DNA from 3 places in the Streptomyces sp. NPDC017095 genome. Region 2 is predicted to be linked to each of the others. Evidence: riboswitches for the same ligand, from Rfam matches in the RefSeq annotation. Region 2 holds a riboswitch; each other region holds the start of a gene.
What was found. A riboswitch is a leader RNA that binds a small molecule or an ion and turns the genes downstream of it on or off. The one in region 2 is predicted to bind S-adenosylmethionine.
Positions count from the first base shown of each region.

Region 1 (6,939 bases), on a different contig from region 2:
ATCAACGCGCTGAACTTCACGCTGGGCCTCACCCTCGGCGTGGCGCTGTTCTGCATCGGCGCGGGCGCGGTCCACTGGGCCCGCACCCTGATGTCCGACGTGGAGGTCGCCGACGAGCGTCACCCGATCGAGGCGTCCCCCGAGGTCCGGGCGAAGGTCCACGCGGACTTCCGCCTGGGTGCCAAGGAGTCGGCGCTCGGCCGCCGCAAGCTGATCCGCAACACGATGTTCGGCGCGCTGGCCCTGGTGCCGCTCTCCGGCGTCATGCTGCTCGGCGGCCTCGGCCCGGCGCCCGGCACCAAGCTGCGCCACACCATGTGGGCCAAGGGCAAGCGCCTGGTCAACATGAACACGAACCAGCCGCTGCGTCCCGAGGACGTCGCCGTGGGCTCGCTCACCTTCGCCAAGCCCGACGGCCTGGAGGAGCACTCCGAGGAGTTCCAGACGGAGATCGCCAAGGCCGCCCTGATGATCGTCCGCATCCAGCCGGGCAACATCAAGGACAAGCGCGAGCTGGAGTGGTCGCACCAGGGCATCGTCGCCTACTCGAAGATCTGCACCCACGTCGGCTGCCCGATCTCCCTGTACGAGCAGCAGACGCACCACGTGCTGTGCCCGTGCCACCAGTCCACCTTCGACCTCTCCGACGGTGCCCGAGTGATCTTCGGCCCCGCCGGCCACGCCCTGCCGCAGCTGCGCATCGGTGTGGACAGTGAGGGTTACCTCCAGGCGCTCGGCGACTTCGAGGAGCCCGTCGGTCCTGCTTTCTGGGAGCGCGGATGAGTACTGCAGACAACGCGACGCCCCGCTCTCGCGGGCAGGCGCCGGCCGGCGAGCGGTTCGCCGACTGGGCCGACGGCCGGCTGGGGATCTACTCCCTCGCCAAGGCCAACATGCGCAAGATCTTCCCCGACCACTGGTCGTTCATGCTCGGCGAAGTGTGCATGTACAGCTTCATCATCATCATCCTGACGGGTGTCTATCTGACGCTGTTCTTCCACCCGTCGATGAACGAGGTGCAGTACCACGGCACGTATGTCCCGCTCCAGGGACAGCTGATGTCGGAGGCGTTCAACTCGACCCTGCACATCTCCTTCGATGTGCGCGGTGGTCTGCTCGTCCGGCAGATCCACCACTGGGGTGCCGTGGTCTTCATCGCCGGCATGTTCGTGCACATGATGCGCGTGTTCTTCACCGGCGCGTTCCGCAAGCCGCGTGAGATCAACTGGCTGTTCGGCTTCCTGCTGCTCTTCCTGGGCATGTTCACCGGTTTCACCGGTTACTCGCTCCCGGACGACCTGCTCTCCGGCACCGGTGTCCGCTTCATGGAGGGCGCGATCCTGTCCGTGCCGATCATCGGCACGTACATCTCGTTCTTCCTCTTCGGCGGCGAGTTCCCGGGCGGCGACTTCGTGGCCCGCTTCTACTCGATCCACATCCTGCTGCTGCCGGGCATCATGCTGGGCCTGATGGTGGCCCACCTGATCCTGGTCTTCTACCACAAGCACACCCAGTTCGCGGGTCCCGGCAAGTCGAACAACAACGTCGTCGGCATGCCGCTGCTCCCGGTGTACATGGCGAAGGCCGGCGGCTTCTTCTTCCTGGTCTTCGGTGTCCTCGCGGCCCTCGCGGCGATCGCGCAGATCAACCCGATCTGGGCGATCGGCCCCTACCGTCCGGACCAGGTGTCCACCGGCGCCCAGCCGGACTGGTACATGGGTATGGCCGAGGGCCTGATCCGCGCCATGCCGGGCTGGGAGATCAACTTCTGGGGCCACACGCTGGTCCTGGGCGTGTTCATCCCGCTGCTGCTGTTCGGCGTGATCCTCATGGCGATCGCGGTCTACCCGTTCATCGAGTCGTGGGTCACCGGCGACAAGCGCGAGCACCACATCCTGGACCGCCCGCGCAACGCCCCGACCCGTACGGCGTTCGGTGTCGCCTGGCTGACCGTGTACTTCGTGATGCTGATCGGCGGCGGCAACGACATCTTCGCCACGCACTTCCACCTGTCGATCAACGCGGTCACCTGGTTCGTCCGGATCGCCTACTTCGTGGCCCCGGTCATCGCGTTCATCGTCACCAAGCGGATCTGCCTCGGCCTCCAGCGGCGCGACCGCGACAAGGTGCTGCACGGCCGCGAGACCGGCATCATCAAGCGGCTGCCGCACGGTGAGTTCATCGAGGTGCACGAGCCGCTCAGCCAGGAGCAGCTGCACACGCTCACCGCGCACGAGCAGTACACGCCGGCCGAGATCGGCCCGACGGTCGACGAGAACGGTGTCGAGCGCAAGGTGCCTGCCTCGCACAAGCTGCGGGTGAAGCTGTCCAACGCCTACTTCGGCGAGGACAACCAGATCCCGAAGCCGTCCGCCGAGGAGTACAAGGAGATCACGAGCGGCCACGGCCACCACTGATCCCCGCGTCGCCACGCCACGCCGAAGGGCCCCGTCCGCGAGCCGGACGGGGCCCTTCGCCATGCCGCCGGGCTGGATAGGGTGGGGGGCGACGGAGCAGGAATCTGTACGAGGAGCGGCTGATGAGCGCTGTGACCCCCGCTGGAGGCGACACCGCGGCGGGCCGCTCCTGGCCCGCCCTGCTGAACGGCCTGCTGGACGGCCGGGACCTGTCCGCGGACGACACCGCGTGGGCGATGGACCGGATCATGCGCGGGGAGGCGACCGACGCCCAGATCGCCGGGTTCGCGGTGGCGCTGCGGGCCAAGGGCCAGACGGTCCAGGAGATCACCGGCCTGGTCCGCACCATGTACGAGCACGCGAACGTGATCGAGGTGCCCGGCCGCACCGTCGACATCGTCGGCACCGGCGGCGACGGAGCCAAGACGGTGAACATCTCCACGATGTCCTCGCTCGTCGTGGCCGGCACCGGCGCGAAGGTCGTCAAGCACGGCAACCGCGCCGCGTCCTCGGCGTCCGGCTCCTCCGACGTGCTGGGACAGCTGGGGGTCAACCTCGACCTGTCGCCGCGCCGGGTGGCCGAGGTCGCCGACGAGGCCGGCATCACCTTCTGCTTCGCGGTGAAGTTCCACCCGGCGCTGCGCCATGTGGGCGCCGCCCGCGGGCAGTTGGGCATCCGGACGGTGTTCAACCTGCTCGGCCCGCTGACCAACCCGGCGCGGGTGCGGGCCCAGGCGGTCGGGGTGGCCGTCGCCCGCGAGGCGCCGATCGTCGCGGGCGTGCTCGCCGAACGCGGCAACTCCTCGCTGGTCTTCCGCGGGGACGACGGGCTGGACGAGCTGACGACGACGGCCACCTCCCGGGTCTGGGTGGTGCGGGACGGCAAGGTCCGCGAGGAGTCCTTCGACCCGCGCGACGCCGGCCTCCGCCTGGTCCCGGTGGAGGCCCTGCGCGGCGGCGACCCGGCGTACAACGCACAGGTGGCCCGCCGGCTGCTGGACGGCGAGCACGGGGCCGTACGGGACGCCGTGCTGCTGAACGCGGCGGCGGCGCTGGTGGCCTTGGACCCGGCGGACGCGCCGCTCGCCGAGCAGCTCCGGGCGGGCATGGCGAGGGCCGCGGAGTCGATCGACTCCGGGGCGGCCCGGCGGGTGCTGGAGCGCTGGGTGGCCGCCAGCAACGCGTGAGGTGACCGGAAGCCGTCCCGCGATCCGGACACGGGGTTGCGGGACGACGATCATCTCGCGTACTTTTCTGCACCAGGTCATGAGTGACAGTCATGAGGCCCCGGCCGACTGTCCGGCAACCCTCCGTCCGTGGCGGGGTGCCCCGGGTGAAGACCAGGCCGTGGACAGCAAGGTCCACGGCAAGCGCGGATCCCTCGCACCACCAGGGATCCTGGTCGTCGAGGAGACTTCCGTGAGCAAGCGAATGCGTTAGGGCCGCAGAGCCCCGCCTCCGCACACCCTTTTCCCTCTTCACCCCGCCGCGTTCCGCATTCCTTCACGGGAGTTCGCCATGTCTGTCTCCACCGCTGCCACCGACCGGTCCGTTTGCACCCCTCTGCCCGTTCTGGGGGCAGATGTCTCCGTGCCGCTGGTCACCGGCGGCGAAGTCACCTACGCGGCCCTGGACTACGCGGCCAGCGCCCCCGCCCTCCAGCGCGTCTGGGACGACGTCGCCGCCTACGCCCCGTACTACGGCAGCGTCCACCGCGGGGCCGGCTACCTCTCCCAGCTCTCCACCGACCTGTTCGAGAACGCCCGTGCGGCGGTCGCCGAGTTCCTCGGCTGCCGGCCCGGCGACCAGGTCGTCTTCACCCGCTCCACCACCGACTCCCTCAACCTGCTGGCCCGGGTGGTCCCGGCCGGCTGCCGGGTCTTCGTCTTCGAGACCGAGCACCACGCCTCCCTGCTGCCCTGGCAGCACGCGGACGTCACCTACCTCGACGCCCCGCGCACCCCGCGGCAGGCCGTGGAGACCCTGGAGCGCGCCCTCGCCGAGCGCGACCCGCACGGCCCGGCCCTGGTCTGTGTCACCGGCGCCTCCAACGTCACCGGCGAGCTGTGGCCGGTGCGCGAACTGGCCGCCGCCGCGCACGCCCACGGCGCCCGGATCGTCCTGGACGCCGCCCAGCTGGCCCCGCACCACCCGGTGTCCGTCGCGGACCTCGACGTGGACTGGATCGCCTTCTCCGGGCACAAGCTGTACGCGCCCTTCGGCTCCGGTGTCCTCGCCGGCCGCGCCGACTGGCTCCAGGAGGCCGAGCCGTACCTCGCGGGCGGCGGCGCCAGCCGCAAGGTCACCCGGCGCGAGGACGGCGGCGTGGCCGTGGAGTGGCACGAGACCGCGGCCCGGCACGAGGCCGGCTCCCCGAACGTCATCGGCGCCTACGCCATCGCCTCCGCCTGCAAGGCGCTCACCGAGGCCGGCTGGGACGCCCTGGTCGCCCGCGAGCGGCACCTGATCGCCAAGGTCCGCGCGGGCCTGGCCGAGGTCCCCGAGGTGCGCGTGCTGTCCCTGTTCGGCGACGACGCCCCGCGGGTCGGCGTCATCTCCTTCGTCGTCGAGGGCTGGAACAGCTCCCACTTCGCCGCCGCGCTCTCCGCCGAGTACGGCATCGGCGTCCGCGACGGCCTGTTCTGCGCCCACCCGCTGGTGCGCACCCTGCTCGGCAGCGACCCGCAGACCCAGGGCGAGTGCGGCGCCCCGGAGGCGGCCCCGGGCGAGAAGTCCCTCAACGCCATCCGTGTCAGCTTCGGCGCGGGCACCCCGGACGAGCACGTCGAGCGCTTCGTCACCGCGGTGCGGGAACTGGTCCGGGACGGCGCGAAGTGGCAGTACCGCACGGAGGAGGGCCGCTGCGTCCCGGCGGTCTGACGCCGGCCCGCCGCGCGCCCGGCCGCGCCCCAGGGCCTGTCCGCCCGTTCCCGTCACGCGACGGCAACGGGCGGACAGGCCCTAGGGTCTTTCGTTTGGATCAGGCCGGATCAGGGAGCGGGGTCTGGTGCCGTGCATCGCAAGGCGGAGGAGGGCGCCATGGCGGAGCCATGGCAACCGACGACAACGCCGCGAGGTGCGGTGCCAGGGCCCGCGAGCCCGGCATGATCCGAACGAGAGGCCCTAGTTGTCCAGGCCGATCGCGAACGCGGCTTCCAGGTCGTGCTGGGAGTAGGTGCGGAACGCCACGTGCGTGTCCGTGCCCTCCACGCCGGGGATCTTGCTGATGCGGCCGGGGATGACCTCGGCGAGGTCCTCGTGCTGCCGGACCCGGACCATGGCGATCAGGTCGTAGGTGCCGGTGACCGAGAAGACCTCGCTGACGCTGTCCAGCGCGGCGATCCGCTCCGCGATCTCGGGGATCCGGTCCACGCTGGTCTTGATCAGAACGATCGCGGTGATCACGGTTGTCTCTCTCCCTCGGTGACCGGAGCCGGTGCGGCCTTCACTCTAGTCCCACGGCCGTAGCGCACCCACGCGTAGCCGAAGCCGAGACCGAAGCCGACCAGGTGGGCGAGGTAGGCCACCCCCGGCCCGTCCGAGGCCCGCCCGGCCGCCAGCCACTGCAGGGCCGCCCAGCAGGGCAGCACGACCCAGGCCGGGAAGCGCAGCGGCAGGAAGAACAGGAACGGCAGGAGACTGGTCACGCGCGCCCGGGGGAACAGGTAGAGGAACGCTCCCAGCACCGCCGAGACCGCACCGGAGGCGCCGACCAGCGACTGCCCGGACGCGGCGTTCGCCGCCGCGTAGCCGAGGAGGGCGAGGTAGCCGCAGCCGGCGTAGAACAGCGTGAACTCCACCCGTCCCATCCTCTCCTCGGTCATCGCTCCGAAGACGAAGAGGAAGAGCATGTTGCCGAGCAGATGGACCCAGCTGCCGTGCACGAACAGCGCGGTGGCCGGGGTGAGCGCGCCCCGGGCCGGTCCGTCGAACAGCTCGGCCGGGACCACGCCCCAGCGCCGGAAGTACGCCCGCTGGACGGCCGGCAGCGCGTCCCCGGAGCCGTACCCGGGCACCAGCCCGGAGGCCGGGCCGAGCGCGAAGAGCAGGACGCACAGCGCGATGAGCCCGTACGTCACCGGCGCCGGCGTGCTCCGGACCGCTCTGAGGGCCCTGCCGGCGGCCGTGCTCCAGGTACTGATCATGACTACAGAGCATGACGTAACGGGACGCATGCCGACAGACCGCCTCGCCGCCGTGGACGGACGGGCGGCGAGTGACCGCCAGGCCGTAGGGTTACGAGCCACACGCGCCGGTCAGCGGCGCGGACCGACACGAGAAGGAGCGGACCAGCGCGATGACGGTTCCCCTGCCGACCGCCACGACCCGGTGGCGCTGTGCCCTGTGCGGCAACCTCACCCGGTTCGACGTGACCCGCTCGTCCAAGGTCGTCGAGTACATCCACCTCGATCTGGCCGGCGAGCCCACGGTGGAGGAGCGCGAGGTGGTCAGTGAGACCATCGAGTCGGTGCGCTGCCGCTGGTGCAACGCGGTGGACCAGGTGGAACTCGTGGACAGGCCG
Region 1 is NZ_JBIROU010000011.1:157,807-164,745, reverse strand. Features, by position in the region: gene ACH4OA_RS23105 (Rieske 2Fe-2S domain-containing protein) at 1-783, shown strand, start outside; gene ACH4OA_RS23100 (cytochrome bc complex cytochrome b subunit) at 780-2,417, shown strand; gene trpD (anthranilate phosphoribosyltransferase) at 2,540-3,604, shown strand; SAM riboswitch class IV at 3,680-3,796, shown strand; gene ACH4OA_RS23090 (aminotransferase class V-fold PLP-dependent enzyme) at 3,936-5,297, shown strand; gene ACH4OA_RS23085 (Lrp/AsnC ligand binding domain-containing protein) at 5,541-5,822, opposite strand; gene ACH4OA_RS23080 (rhomboid family intramembrane serine protease) at 5,819-6,562, opposite strand; gene ACH4OA_RS23075 (hypothetical protein) at 6,715-6,939, shown strand, end outside.
Region 1: linked by a shared signal. The riboswitch ahead of ACH4OA_RS23090 (aminotransferase class V-fold PLP-dependent enzyme) and the one ahead of ACH4OA_RS02405 (amino acid ABC transporter permease) in region 2 are both predicted to bind S-adenosylmethionine.

Region 2 (6,939 bases):
GGACGGTCGCGGTGAACGTGGTGACCAGGACCAGGACCTCGAAGACCCTGCCCGAGCCCGAGAAGTAGTTGTAGACGGTGAGCAGCGAGGCGAGCACGGCCGTCACGCCGACACCGACGGTGGGAACGCCCCGCCGGCGGCGCGCGAAGGCGCTCGGGAACAGGCCGTCGCGGGCCGCCGCGTACGGGGTCTGGGCGCTGAGCAGGGTCCAGCCGTTGAGGCAGCCGGTCATCGACACGAGCGCGGCGAGCGCCACCGCCGTACCGCCCCAGCCGCCCCCGAACATCGCGTTCACGGCGTCCGAGAACGGCGCGGTGGAGGTGAGCAGCCGCTCGTGCGGGACCGTGCCGAACACCGACACCGTGCCCAGCAGGTACACCAGCGCGGCGCCCGCGGTGCCGATGACGGTGGCGCGGCCCACGTTGCGGCGGGCGTCCCGCACCTCGCCCGCGCTGACGGCGGCGGACTCCACACCGAGGTAGGAGAAGAGCAGCAGGGCGGCGGAGGCGGACACCGCGCCGACCGCGCCGTGCCCGCTGGAGTTGAACGGGCCGAGCCGGGAGGGGTCGAAGAAGAACAGCCCGCCGACCGCGACGAGCAGCAGCGGCACGAACTTCAGCACCGTGGAGACGAGCTGGACGGCGCCGACGTAGCGGGTGCCTGCGAAGTTGGCGAGGGCGGGCAGCCACTGGAGGGTCAGCGCGGCCAGGCACGCGCTCCAGCGGTGGCCGTTCACCGGGATCAGCACGTCGAGGTAGCCGACGGCGGCGACGGCGAGCGCGGCGTTCGACACCCAGGTGGTGATCCAGTACGACCAGGCCGCGAGGAAGCCCGCGAAGTCGCCGAACGCCTCCCGGGCGTAGACGTACGGGCCGCCGGTGCGCGGGTCGCGGGCGGCGAGCCGGCCGAAGACCAGGGCGAGCGCGATGGCGCCGACGGTCAGCACGCCGAAGGCGACCAGGCTGACGGTGCCGTACGGTGCGATGGAGGCCGGGAGCAGGAAGATACCGCCGCCGATGATGTTGCCCATGACCAGCGCGGTGGCGACGGGGAGACCGAAGCTGCGGGCGTGCTTGCTGCCGGACCGGGGCTCCGCCGCGGTGGCGGCGGGGGACTCCGTGGGGGCCGGAGCCGGCTGCGGTGCGGTTCCGGGGACGTGCATGGGTGGTGCGCCTCTCATCGAACAGCTGCCCCTGGGTGCCGGGACGCAGCCATGGTCGGGGATGCCCCTATCTGGCGCAAAATCGCCGTTCCTTGTCCCGCGACGCCCCCGAGGCCATGAAAAAACTGAGGTCAGAGGCGCTTTCCGCAGCGAGATGTACGGCGCTGTCCGGGCCGGCGGAGGTCAGCCCCCGGCGCTCTCCCGGGCCGCCGGACGCAGCGCCTCCAGCGAGACCCGGTCGGCGGTGCGGGCCAGGCCCGCCGCGGTCGGCATCTCGATCAGCGCCCGGACGTGCGTGTACTGGTCCAGCTGCCGGTCGGAGACGACGGTGACCTGGAAGCCCTTGTCGGGCACGGTGTCGACCAGCCCTTCCTTGGCCAGGTCGAGCATCGCCTCCCGCACCGGCGTCGCCGAGACCCCGAACCGGGCGGCCAGCGAGGGCGCCGAGTACGGGCCGAGTCTAGGACAGGCCGGCAGTGCCATGTCACATGTTTCTCACTCCTAGAGACCCCGGATTCCCAAGCGCGGACGCCCCCTTGACGCCGCAGGCGGCCCGATCGACACTCCAGGAAGGGAATCCTAGTGAACAGGTAGGGAATCATGACGCGCCTCGCGACGGGCACCGGCCGCACGGACCGGACCCCGCCCCGCGCGCTCCTGCTCACCTCCCGCCGCCACATCGATCTCCAGCGCGTCTGCAGCGCCATCGGCCGCCACCGCTGAACCGGGCCCCGCCCCGCCGGACCCGGTCCGCCCCGCACACCGCCGCCGCACGCGCCCGCGCCGGAGCACTCGTCCGCACACCCATTCACCCGGGGAGACGCATGTCCATCACTCCGCTCGCCGCCGTCCAGCCCGCCCACCGTCCCGCCCCGCTCTTCCGGGGCCGCATCGGCGTCGACGCGCGCAGCGGCCACTACGCCGTGCCGCACCGCTACCGGCTCCACCTGTCGACCGCCTGCCCCGACGGGCTGCGCCTCGCCGTCGGCCACACCCTCCTCGGCCTGGACACCAGCTGTCCGGTCACCTTCCTGCCCGCCGTCCCGGACTGTCCCGGCGGCGGCCACGCGGCGCTGCGCCCGCTGTACGAGGCCAGCGCCCACCACTACACCGGCCCGGCGCTCGGCCCGGTCCTCAGCGACGACTGGTCCGGGCGCATCGTCAGCACCCACACCCCCGACATCCTGCGCGACCTGGACCGGTTCCGGCCGGACGACGACGCCCGCCTGTACCCGGCCGGCCTGGAGTCCGTGCTCGACGCGGTCGAGCGGATGTGCGCCGAGGGCGTCGAGGAGGCCGCGCAGCGCGCCGGCCGGGCCGGCGCCCACCCGGAGGAGCGGGCCGCCGCGCTCGACGTGCTGCTGGACACCCTGGGCCGGCTGGAGCGGCGGCTGCACGGGGAGGAGTACCTGGCCGGCGACCGGCTCACCGCCGCCGACATCGAGCTGTGGGTCGCCCTGCTGCGGCTCGACACCGTCCACCGCTGCCACCTCGACGCCTCCGCCGTGCACCGCGTCGCCGGCCACCGCGCGCTGTGGGCCTACGCCCGCCGGCTCACCGCCCACCCGGCCTTCGGCCGCCATCTCGACCTCGACGGCATCGCCCGCCGCCACCACGGCCACTGCCAGGGCCTGGAGGCCGCCGGGGCCGCCGTCCAGATCCTGGACTGGGCGAGCCACGCCGGACAGCCTTCGCAGGCCCGCCGCAGGTGACAGCGGTCGGCCACCGTCCACAAGGCGGACGGGCGTTGACATTCGAACGGTCAACTGCCTTACTTACGCCTCAGAACGGTCATGAGCGTCAGCGCCAAGCCCTGGCTCGCTGACCGGCAACCCTCGCACCGCGGTGGGGTGCCCCAGGTGACGACCGGACCGGATGACGTTTTCGGTAAGCGCGAGGCCCCGCCGGGCCGGAACAGTGACAGGTGACGCCATGGACGCAGCTCCCAGGACGGCCGTAAGCCGCCCTCAGGGCTGCGTGCCGTCGTACGCCGGCCTGCTCGTCGCCGACCGTGCCGTCGATCTGCTCCGCGTGAACAGCGCACTGTGTACCGCACCGGGCTCTGCCCGCCGCCAGGGCTGAGGACTCCTCCCCACCCTCGCGTCCCCGCCGCGCACCCGCCGCCCGGTGTGCCGTCGTCCGCCCAGCCCCCGGTTCCGCGCCAGCCCCGTGCGCCGCCTCGTGCCCCCGTGCCGTCGTGGCCCACGCCCGCCCGGCCGCGGCCCGGGGTGTCCGACTCCGGAGCCCCTCATGAGTGAACCTCCAGGCGCCGTCTCCCTCGCCGAGGCGCCGATACCCGCCGACATACCGTCAAGAGCACTGAAGGCGCAGCGAGTTCAGCCGCTGCGCCGGCCCGGCCGGTGGATCGTCACCGCCGCCGTGCTCGTGCTCGTCGCGCAGATCCTGCACGGTCTGGTCACGAACCCCTTCTACCAGTGGGACCGCTTCCGCTACTGGTTCCTGCGCCCGACCGTCCTCGACGGACTCCTCGTCACCCTCGAAGCCGCCGCGCTCAGCGCCGTCCTCGGGCTCCTCGGAGGCGTCCTGCTCGCCCTCGCCCGGCTCTCCGGAAGCCCGGTGCTGCGCGCGGTCAGCTGGACGTACACCTGGCTGTTCCGCTCCGTGCCGCTGATCGTGGTGCTGATCTTCCTGTACAACTTCAGCGCCCTGTACAAGACCTTGAGCCTCGGCGTGCCGTTCGGCCCGGCCTTCGTCACCTTCGACGAGTCGCGGCTGGCCACCGACCTGACGATCGCCGTGGTCGGCCTCAGCCTCAACGAGGCGGCGTACGCGGCCGAGGTGGTCCGCGCCGGCGTCCTCTCCGTCGACCAGGGACAGCACGAGGCGGCCGCCGCGCTCGGCCTGCCCCGCGGCTACCGGTTCCGCAGAATCGTCCTCCCGCAGGCCCTCAGGTCCATCACCCCGAACTACGTCAACCAGCTGATCGGCCTGATCAAGGGCACGTCCCTGGTGTTCTACGTGTCCCTGCTCGACCTGTTCGGCACGGTGCAGTCGATGGGCAGCACCTACCCCGGAGACGTGGTGCCGCTGCTGCTGGTCGCCACCGTCTGGTACCTGATCCTGACCAGCGCCGTGTCCGTCGTCCAGTTCTACGTCGAGCGGTACTACGCCCGGGGCGCCACCCGCACCCTGCCGCCGACCCCGCTGCAGAAGGTCCGCGCCCGGCTGACGGACCTGCGGGCCCGGCTGCGCAGGGAGGCCGCCGTATGACCACCGCACACACCCCGGCGAAGACCGTGCCCGCCGCGCCCGCCGCGCTCGAAGTGCACGACGTCCACAAGTGGTACGGCGCCCACCGCGTCCTCGACGGCATCGACCTGACCGTCCGCCCCGGCGAGGTCACGGTGATCCTCGGGCCCTCCGGTTCCGGCAAGTCGACCCTGCTCCGGGTGATCAACCACCTGGAGAAGCCCGAGATCGGGCACGTCAGCGTGGGCGGCGAACTGATCGGCGTGAAGCGGCACGGGAACCGGCTGAAGGAACTCGGCGAGCGCGCCATCCTCGCCCAGCGCGGCCGTATCGGCTTCGTCTTCCAGAACTTCAACCTCTTCCCGCACCTGACCGTCCTGGACAACATCGCCGCCGCGCCCGTCGCCACCGGCGGACTGAGCCGGCCGGCGGCCCGGGAACTCGCCCGCGAACTGCTCGTCCGCGTCGGCCTCGGCGACAAGTGCGACGCCTATCCACGGCAGTTGTCCGGCGGACAGCAGCAGCGGGTCGCCATCGCCCGCGCCCTCGCGCTGCGGCCCGGGATCATCCTCTTCGACGAACCGACCTCGGCGCTCGACCCCGAACTCGTCGGCGAGGTGCTGGCCGTCATCAAGGACCTCGCGAGCGGCGGCACCACCCTCGTCATCGTCACCCACGAGATCGGCTTCGCCCGCGAGGTCGCCGACCGCGTCGTCTTCATCGACGCCGGCCGGATCGTGGAACAGGGCCCGCCCGCCGAGGTGCTGGACAACCCCCGGCACGAACGCACCCGCGACTTCCTCGCCAAGGTCCTCTGACCGCCCGACCGCCTGACCGCCTGACCGCCTGACCGCCTGACCGCCCGACCGCCTGACCGCCTGACCGCCCCGGCGGCCTTCCCGGCTCCTTCCTCCGACCGACCACCCGCGGGCCTCCCGCACCTCACGACGACAAGGACAGCCATGCCCAGCCAGTTCTCCCGACGCAGCCTGATCCGCGGCCTCACCGCGACGACCGCGACCGCCCTGCTCGCCGGCGGACTCGCCGCCTGCGGAGGAGACAGCGACGCCGCCACCACCACCGGTGCCGCCGGCACGGTGACCGTGGGACGGCTGTCCAACGGAGCCGCGAAGGAGACCGCGCTGAAGGTCTCCGAAGTGAAGTCCATCAGCGCCGAGCTGCCCGCCTCCGTCCGCAAGAGCGGCAAGCTGGTCATCGGCGTCGGCGCGCTGCCCTCCGGGTCGGCCCCGCTGGGCTTCGTGGGCAGCGACCAGAAGACCCTCACCGGCGCCGAACCCGACCTCGGCCGGCTGGTCGCCGCGGTGCTCGGACTGGAGCCCGAGGTACGCAACTCCACCTGGGAGAACCTGTTCGTCGGCATCGACAGCGGCAAGGTCGACGCGGCCTTCACCAACGTCACCGTCACCGAGGAGCGCAAGAAGAAGTACGAGTTCGCCTCCTACCGCAAGGACAACCTGGCCTTCGAGGTGCTGAAGAAGAGCACCTGGAACTTCGACGGCGACTACCGCAAGCTGGCCGGCAAGACCGTCACCGTGGGCGCCGGCACCAACCAGGAGAAGATCCTGCTGGAGTGGAAGGCCAGACTGGCCAAGGCGGGCAAGACGCTCACCGTCAAGTACTACCCGGACCAGAACAGCATCAACCTGGCGCTGCGCAGCGGGAAGGTCGACGCCTTCTTCGGCCCCAACCCCGCCGTCGCCTACCGCGCCCGGCTGACCGCGAGTTCACCCGACGCCACCCGCAGCGCGGGCACCTTCTCCGGCGCGGGCGAGACCGTCCAGGGTCTGATCGCCGCCACCGCCAAGAAGGGCAGCGGCCTGGCCAAGCCGCTCGCCGACGCCCTCAACTACCTGATCGACCACGGCCAGTACGCCAAGTGGCTCGCCGCCTACAACCTGTCCGACGAGGCCGTCGGCAAGGCCGAGGTCAACCCGCCCGGGCTGCCGCTGGACAACTCCTGACCGGCCGGCCGCGCACCCCGGGAACATCCGGCGCCGGCCGCGCGTTGAACGTCAAGACGAGATCCGACCGGCGGGCGCCCGCCCGGCCCGCCGCGTCCGACGGAGGGAGGTGACGGCCGTGACCCGACTGCCGGGGCAGGCCCGCCCGCCGCGCGCCGCGCGGCCGTACCGCTCCGTCCGGCTGCACTCCCGGCCGCACATCGATCTCCAGCGCGTGTCCGCCGCGCTCTGTCGCCACTGACGTCCGCCCGGCCCGAGGCCCGGCTTCCCCTGCTCCCGCGCGCCCGCCCCGGCCGGTGCCGTGTGCCGCCCCCGCCGGTGCCGCACGCCCCGGCCCCGGCCGCCCGCGCGCCGCTCCGACCCACCCGGACGCTCCGACTCGTACGGACATCAAGGAAGGCACCGACGTGTCCCCGACCTCCTCCGCACCCCTGCACCTCGCCGTCGCCCTGGACGGCACCGGCTGGCACCCCGCGTCCTGGCGCGAACCGGTCGCCCGCCCCCGTGACCTGTTCACCGCCGGCTACTGGACCGACCTGATCACCGAGGCCGAACGCGGCCTGCTCGACTTCGTCACCCTGGAGG
Region 2 is NZ_JBIROU010000001.1:613,383-620,321, reverse strand. Features, by position in the region: gene ACH4OA_RS02425 (amino acid permease) at 1-1,162, opposite strand, end outside; partial or broken gene ACH4OA_RS02420 (GntR family transcriptional regulator) at 1,361-1,612, opposite strand; gene ACH4OA_RS02415 (putative leader peptide) at 1,763-1,885, shown strand; gene ACH4OA_RS02410 (glutathione S-transferase C-terminal domain-containing protein) at 1,987-2,874, shown strand; SAM riboswitch class IV at 2,952-3,062, shown strand; gene ACH4OA_RS02405 (amino acid ABC transporter permease) at 3,413-4,393, shown strand; gene ACH4OA_RS02400 (amino acid ABC transporter ATP-binding protein) at 4,390-5,190, shown strand; gene ACH4OA_RS02395 (transporter substrate-binding domain-containing protein) at 5,335-6,354, shown strand; gene ACH4OA_RS02390 (putative leader peptide) at 6,473-6,595, shown strand; gene ACH4OA_RS02385 (LLM class flavin-dependent oxidoreductase) at 6,762-6,939, shown strand, end outside.

Region 3 (6,939 bases), on a different contig from region 2:
GGAGTGGACCCGGGCCCTCGTGGATAGGGTCGCTGTATGGGCACCCACACGACGGAACCCCCGCACCCGCTGCCGGTCCCGCGGACCCGGCCCGGCCGCGACGGGCTCGCCGCGCTGCTGGCGCGGCCCCGCTCCGCGCTGATCGGCCTGGACTTCGACGGCACGCTGGCCCCCATCGTCGCCGACCCCGAGCAGGCCCGCGCCCACCCCGAGGCCGTACCCGTGCTGGCCGCGCTCGCCCCGGAGGTCGCCTCCGTCGCCGTGATCACCGGCCGCCCGCCCGAGGTGGCGGTCCGCTACGGCGGGTTCGCCGACGTCCCCGGCCTGGAGCACCTCACCGTCCTCGGCCACTACGGCGCCGAGCGCTGGGACGCGGCCACCGGCACCGTCACCGCCCCGCCCCCGCACCCCGGCGTCGCCGCCGCCCGCGCCGAACTGCCCGGCCTGCTGGAGCGCGCCGGCGCGGACCAGGGCATCCGGATCGAGGAGAAGGGCCGCGCCCTCGCGGTGCACACCCGCCGCGCCGCCGACCCGCAGGCCGCGTTCGAGTCCCTGCGCGGCCCGCTCACCGCTCTCGCCGCCCGGCACGGCCTGATCGTCGAACCCGGCCGGCTGGTCCTGGAGCTGCGCCCGCCGGGCATGGACAAGGGCGTGGCCCTGCTCGGCCACGTCCGCGCCACCGGCGCCGGCTGCGTCGTCTACGCCGGCGACGACCTCGGCGACCTGCCCGCCTTCGCCGCGGTCGAGGAACTCCGCAAGAACGGCACGCCCGGCCTGCTGGTCTGCAGCGGCAGCACGGAGGTCACCGAGCTGGCGGACCGAGCCGACCTGGTGGTCGACGGCCCCGAAGGAGTGGTGGCACTCCTCCGCGACCTCACCCGCCACCTCGACGCCTGACACCCACCTGCCCGCACCGAAGATGTCGTCCGGGCTGCCCGGCCAGCGTGCCTGACGGCTTGGCCGGGCTGCCCGGCCGACCGGCCGTTCCCTCCGGCCCGGCCGACCGTCTGGCCCGGCTGCCCGACCGGCCCGAGGTCCGGCGAGCCGCCGACCGTACGCCGACGGCTTGGCCCGGCCCTCTGGCCGGCCCGGCTGACGGCCTCACCCGGCCGAAGGCCGCGTGCCGGCTGGCTGACGCCGGCTCGGTCGTCCGGTCGGACCGTGGACCGGCCGCCGGTCCGCCGACCGCCGCCGGGCGTCCGGTCGGTTGGTCAGCGACCCGTTTCGGGCGATCGCTCGCCCATCGGCCGCAAGTCCGCCGCCGGCAAGCCGACCGTCTGGTCGGCGCGCCGGTCGCCTCATCCGGCCGGCCGGTCGCGGGTGGTTGGTCCGGTGGTCGCCGGTCCAGTCGTCGTCGGTCCGCGCGTCGCTCAGTTCGGGTCGTTGGTCAGTTCTGCGAGTTGGTCCAGGAACCAGCGGGCGGGCGGGAGGGCGGTCGCGGCGGTGGCCAGGCGCTTGCTGCGGGCCGAGCGCTCCTCCGGCGGCAGGCTCAGTGCCGTGTGCAGGGCCTGCGCCGTGCCCGTGATGTCGTACGGGTTCACCGTGAACGCGTCCTCGCCCAGTTCCTCGTGCGCGCCGGCCTCCCGGGACAGCACCAGCGCGCAGCCGTGGTCCGAGACGACCGGGACCTCCTTGGCGACCAGGTTCATGCCGTCCCGGATGGGGTTCACCAGCGCCACGTCGGCCAGCCGGTACGCGGCCAGGGAGCGCGCGAAGTCGTCCTTCACGTGCAGCACCACCGGGGTCCAGCCGGGCGTGCCGTACCGCTCGTTGATCTCGTCCGCGAGCCGCTGCACCTCGGCGGTGTAGTCGCGGTACACGGCGAGGTCCTGCCGGGACGGGTAGGCGAACGCCACGTGGACGACCTTCTCCCGCCACTCGGGGTGGTCGTCGAGGAGCTGGCGGTACGCCAGCAGCCCGCGCACGATGTTCTTGGACAGCTCGGTGCGGTCCACCCGGACGACCGTCTTGCGGCCGGGGCCGATCTCCTCGCGCAGCGCCGCCATCCGCTCGGCCACGTCCTCGCGGTGCGCCCGCTCGCGCAGGAAGTCCGCGTCCGCGCCCAGCCCGTGCACCCCGATCCGGGTGCCGGACAGGCTGTCGGGCCCGAGCGCCGCGTGACAGCAGGCCGTGAAGGCGTCCGCCCACCGCCGGGTGAGGAACGCCGCCCGGTCCGCACCCAGGATGCCGTCGAGCAGCTCGGCCGCGATGTCGTCGGGCAGCAGCCGGAAGTAGTCCGGCGGGGCCCAGGGCGTGTGCGAGAAGTGGCCGATGCGCAGGTCCGGCCGGAGCCGGCGGAGCATGCGCGGGGCCAGGGCCAGGTGGTAGTCCTGGATCAGCACCGCCGCGCCCTCGCCCGCCTCCTCGGCCAGCGCCTCGGCGAAGGCCCGGTTGTACTCCCGGTACGCCGCCCACTGCCGCCGGAACTCCGCGTCGAACGCCGGTTCCAGGGGGGTCTGGTACAGCATGTGGTGGACGAACCAGAGGACCGAGTTGGCGATGCCGTTGTACGCGTCGGCGTGCACGGACGCGTCGATGTCGAGCATCCGCACCCGCTGCCCGCCGGTGTCCCCGGCCGGCAGCAGCCCGCCGTCCGCGCGCCGGACGGCGGCCCGGTCGCCGTCGCCGAGCGCGGCGCACACCCACACCGAGCCGGCGTCCGAGCCGATGGCGGACAGCCCCGAGACCAGTCCGCCGCCGCCCCTTCTGGCGTGCAGTGAGCCGTCCTCGTGTACCTGGTAGGACACCGGGCCGCGATTCGACGCGACCAGCACCCGGGCTTTCTCGGCAGGATCGTGCGTGGGAGCCATACGCCTCAACCTAGCCCGGCCCGTAAACCCTCAAACGTGCGATCCACCTGCGGAGCCGACCGTATACGGCCCGTTCACGCCACCTTCCGTTCGGCGTACTCGGCGATCTCCGCCATGGGCGGCCGCTCCTCGGTGTCCACCGAGTACGTGCGCGGCTCGAAACCGTCCTCGCCCCGCTCGAACTGGGTCAGTGCGGGCCGGATGAGATGGCCGCGGGCCAGCCGTAGCTGTGCGGTGCGGTAGATCGCGGCGGCCATCCGGCCGAGGGCCTGGCCGTCCTGGTGGCGGTGCTTGCGCACGCCCACGTCGACCTGGGCCAGCGCGTCCAGGCCGGCCAGGTGCAGCGCGTCCACCAGCATGCCCAGCTCCACGCCGTAGCCGACCGGGAACGGCAACTGCTCCAGCAGGGAGCGGCGGGCCGCGTACTCGCCGCCCAGCGGCTGCACGAACCCGGCAAGCTGCGGCCAGTGCATGTTCAGCAGCGGCCGGGCCATCAGCTCGGTGACCCGGCCGCCCTGCCCCGCGGCACCGGCGAGCGGACGGTCGTACATCGCCTTGACCAGGTCCACGTCCGGGTCGGTGAGCAGCGGTCCGACGATCCCCGAGACGAAGTCGGAGGAGAAGTCCCGCAGGTCGGCGTCGATGAAGCACAGGATGTCCCCGCGGGTCACCAGCAGCGAGCGCCACAGCACCTCGCCCTTGCCGGGGACGGCGGGGAGGCGGGGCAGGATCTCGTCGCGGTGGACCACCCGGGCGCCCGCGCGCGCGGCGACCTCGAAGGTGCGGTCGGTGGAGCCGGAGTCGACGACCACGATCTCGTCGACGAGCGGCACCCGCTCCACGAGGTCGTGCCGGATGACGGTGACGATGTCGCCCACCGTCGCCTCCTCGTTGAGGGCGGGCAGGACGACGCTGATCGTCCGGCCCGTGCGCTGCTTGGCGGCCAGCACCTGGTGCAGCGGGCGGTCGGCCACGGACCAGGAGCGGGTGCTCAGCCAGCGCTCGACTTCTTCCAGCACGGTCGGCGGCTCCTCACTGTCACGACCACACGTCTCCGTGTGATGCATCTCGCGGTTCGGACGACTATCTCAACTGTCCTGGCCGTCGGTTACAGTCTTGAACAACGCCGGTGACCATCGCATGTCGGGGTCGGCGGGCGTTCACACAACCGCATACAGCTCATCCAGAGGGGCAGAGGGACACGGCCCGATGAAGCCCCGGCAACCCTCCAGCCGGTACTCGTCTTCCACGCGAGGCTCCCGGCTAGGGAAGGTGCCAAATCCGTCTCGCGACGAGATGCGTCGTGAGGAAGATGAGGAGAAAGGGCCTCGCCTCACATGGCTGTGCAGACAGTTGCCACCACCAGCGAATCCGCCGTCGACCTCGGCCCCGCCGCCGCCCTGAGCTGTCGCGAGTGCGGCCACCGGGTGCCGCTCGGACCGGTCTTCGCCTGCCAGGAGTGCTTCGGCCCGCTGGAGATCGCCTACGACTTCTCCGCCTACGACACCGAGGAACTGCGGCGCCGCATCGAGGCCGGCCCCGCCAGCATCTGGCGGTACGCGCCGCTGCTGCCGGTCCCGGCGGACGTGGCCGGCAAGCCCAACCTCAACCCGGGCTGGACCCGGCTGGTCAAGGCCGACAACCTGGCCCGCGAACTGGGCGTGACCGGCGGCCTGTACATCAAGGACGACTCCGGCAACCCGACCCACTCCTTCAAGGACCGGGTCGTCGCCCAGGCCCTGGAGGCCGCCCGCGCCTTCGGCTTCACCACGCTCTCCTGCTCCTCCACCGGCAACCTGGCCGGCGCCGTCGGCGCCGCCGCCGCCCGGGCCGGTCTGCGCTCCTGTGTGTTCATCCCGCACGACCTGGAGCAGGCCAAGATCGTCATGGCCGCGGTCTACGGCGGTGACCTCGTCGGCATCGAGGGCAACTACGACGACGTCAACCGCTTCTGTTCCGAGCTGATCGGCGACCCGGCCGGCGAGGGCTGGGGCTTCGTCAACGTCAACCTGCGGCCGTACTACGCGGAGGGCTCCAAGACCCTGGCGTACGAGATCTGCGAGCAGCTCGGCTGGCGGCTGCCCGACCAGCTCGTGATCCCGATCGCCTCCGGCTCCCAGCTGACGAAGGTCGACAAGGGGCTCCAGGAGCTGATCAGGCTGGGCCTGGTCGAGGACCGGCCGTACAAGATCTTCGGCGCCCAGGCCGCGGGCTGCTCGCCGGTGTCCACCGCCTTCAAGGCCGGCCACGACGTGGTCCGCCCGCAGAAGCCGGACACCATCGCCAAGTCCCTGGCGATCGGCAACCCGGCCGACGGGCCGTACGTCCTGGACATCGCGCGCCGCACCGGCGGTGCCGTGGAGGACGTGACGGACGAGCAGGTCGTGGACGCGATCAGGCTGCTCGCCCGCACCGAGGGGATCTTCGCGGAGACGGCGGGCGGGGTCACCGTCGGCGTCGCCCGCAAGCTGCTCGAGGACGGCCTGCTGGACCCGGCGAAGACCACGGTCGTCCTGAACACCGGCGACGGCCTGAAGACCCTGGACGCGGTGGCCGGCACCGGTCTGACCGCCACCATCCGCCCGACCCTGGACTCCTTCCGAGAGGCTGGCCTCGCATGAGCGTGACCGTTCGCATCCCCACCATCCTGCGCACCTACACCGGCGGCCGGGCCGAGGTCGCCGCCGAGGGCGGGACGCTCGGCGAGGTCATCGCCGACCTGGAGAAGAACCACACCGGGATCGCCGCCCGGGTCCTGGACGACCAGGGCAAGCTGCGCCGGTTCGTCAACGTGTACGTCGACGACGACGACGTGCGGTTCGAGCAGGGCCTGGACACGGCGACCCCCGACGGCGCCGGCGTCTCGATCATCCCGGCGGTCGCCGGCGGCTGATCGTCGCCCCCGGTCACCGCGGTAACCGAGCGTTCATCGGATTGCCCCCTCCGTAAGAGAAACGGAGGGGGCAATTCTGTGTGATTGAGCGCGGTAGAGTTGGGGAACACGGTCGCGGCCGTCGCGCCGCGGGCCCTGGATTCATGCCGCCTGCCCGACAAGAAGTAGCCAAAGTGTGCAGGTTCTTTGCGGCTTTTGTGGCTTTCATGGGGCCCGACTTGCCCTGAAGTCAGGTGAATTCTCGCCACATTCCGGACCCCTCGCGTCCAGATTTCTCGTCCGATTGACCTGTTGCAGACGGCAGTTGGACAGATACATTCAGCCGCGGTCGACGCGTTCCGGCGCACGCCCCCAGACCGGTTGGGGGGTGAGGTCTGACCCGGGTCCGCGAAGTGTGGATCTGTGCAAGGGCCAGTAATAGGGGAGTTAGGCATGGCTCAGGGCACCGTCAAGTGGTTCAACGCGGAGAAGGGGTACGGCTTCATCGCGGTCGACGGTGGTGCGGACGTATTCGTCCACTACAGCGCGATCCAGATGGACGGCTACCGCACCCTGGAAGAGGGTCAGCGGGTCGAGTTCGAGATCTCGCAGGGCCAGAAGGGTCCGCAGGCCGATATGGTTCGCGTCACCGCCTGAACATTTCTCGCGTGAAGGGCCCGCACCTCGCAGAGGGTGCGGGCCCTTCGCCATGCCCGGGCCCGGCGTGTTCGCCGGGGGCTGACGGCGCCCCCGTACCGGCCCAGGCGCTTGCACTCGGGCATGCCGAGTGCTAATCATTGCGTTAGCACTCTGAAGGTGAGAGTGACAGCGAAGGACCGGGTCGGTGAGGCCCGCGGGTCAGGTGGGGCAAGGAACCACACGGCCGGCGAGCCGTCCGTCGCGGGCGCGGGCGCGGTCCGAAGGAATCACCCCCAGTCCTGGAGGGACCACTTCACATGGCCAAGATCATCGCGTTCGACGAGGAGGCGCGGCGCGGCCTCGAGCGCGGCATGAACCAGCTCGCGGACGCCGTGAAGGTGACGCTCGGCCCCAAGGGCCGCAACGTCGTCCTCGAGAAGAAGTGGGGCGCGCCCACGATCACCAACGATGGTGTCTCCATCGCCAAGGAGATCGAGCTCGAGGACCCGTACGAGAAGATCGGCGCCGAGCTGGTCAAGGAAGTCGCCAAGAAGACGGACGACGTCGCCGGCGACGGTACGACCACGGCGACCGTGCTCGCCCAGGCCCTGGTCAAGG
Region 3 is NZ_JBIROU010000004.1:363,454-370,392, reverse strand. Features, by position in the region: gene ACH4OA_RS10830 (DUF3263 domain-containing protein) at 1-27, shown strand, start outside; gene otsB (trehalose-phosphatase) at 37-897, shown strand; gene ACH4OA_RS10820 (trehalose-6-phosphate synthase) at 1,371-2,774, opposite strand; gene ACH4OA_RS10815 (glucosyl-3-phosphoglycerate synthase) at 2,885-3,829, opposite strand; SAM riboswitch class I at 3,987-4,129, shown strand; gene thrC (threonine synthase) at 4,148-5,431, shown strand; gene ACH4OA_RS10805 (MoaD/ThiS family protein) at 5,428-5,703, shown strand; gene ACH4OA_RS10800 (cold-shock protein) at 6,136-6,339, shown strand; gene groL (chaperonin GroEL) at 6,639-6,939, shown strand, end outside.
Region 3: linked by a shared signal. The riboswitch ahead of thrC (threonine synthase) and the one ahead of ACH4OA_RS02405 (amino acid ABC transporter permease) in region 2 are both predicted to bind S-adenosylmethionine.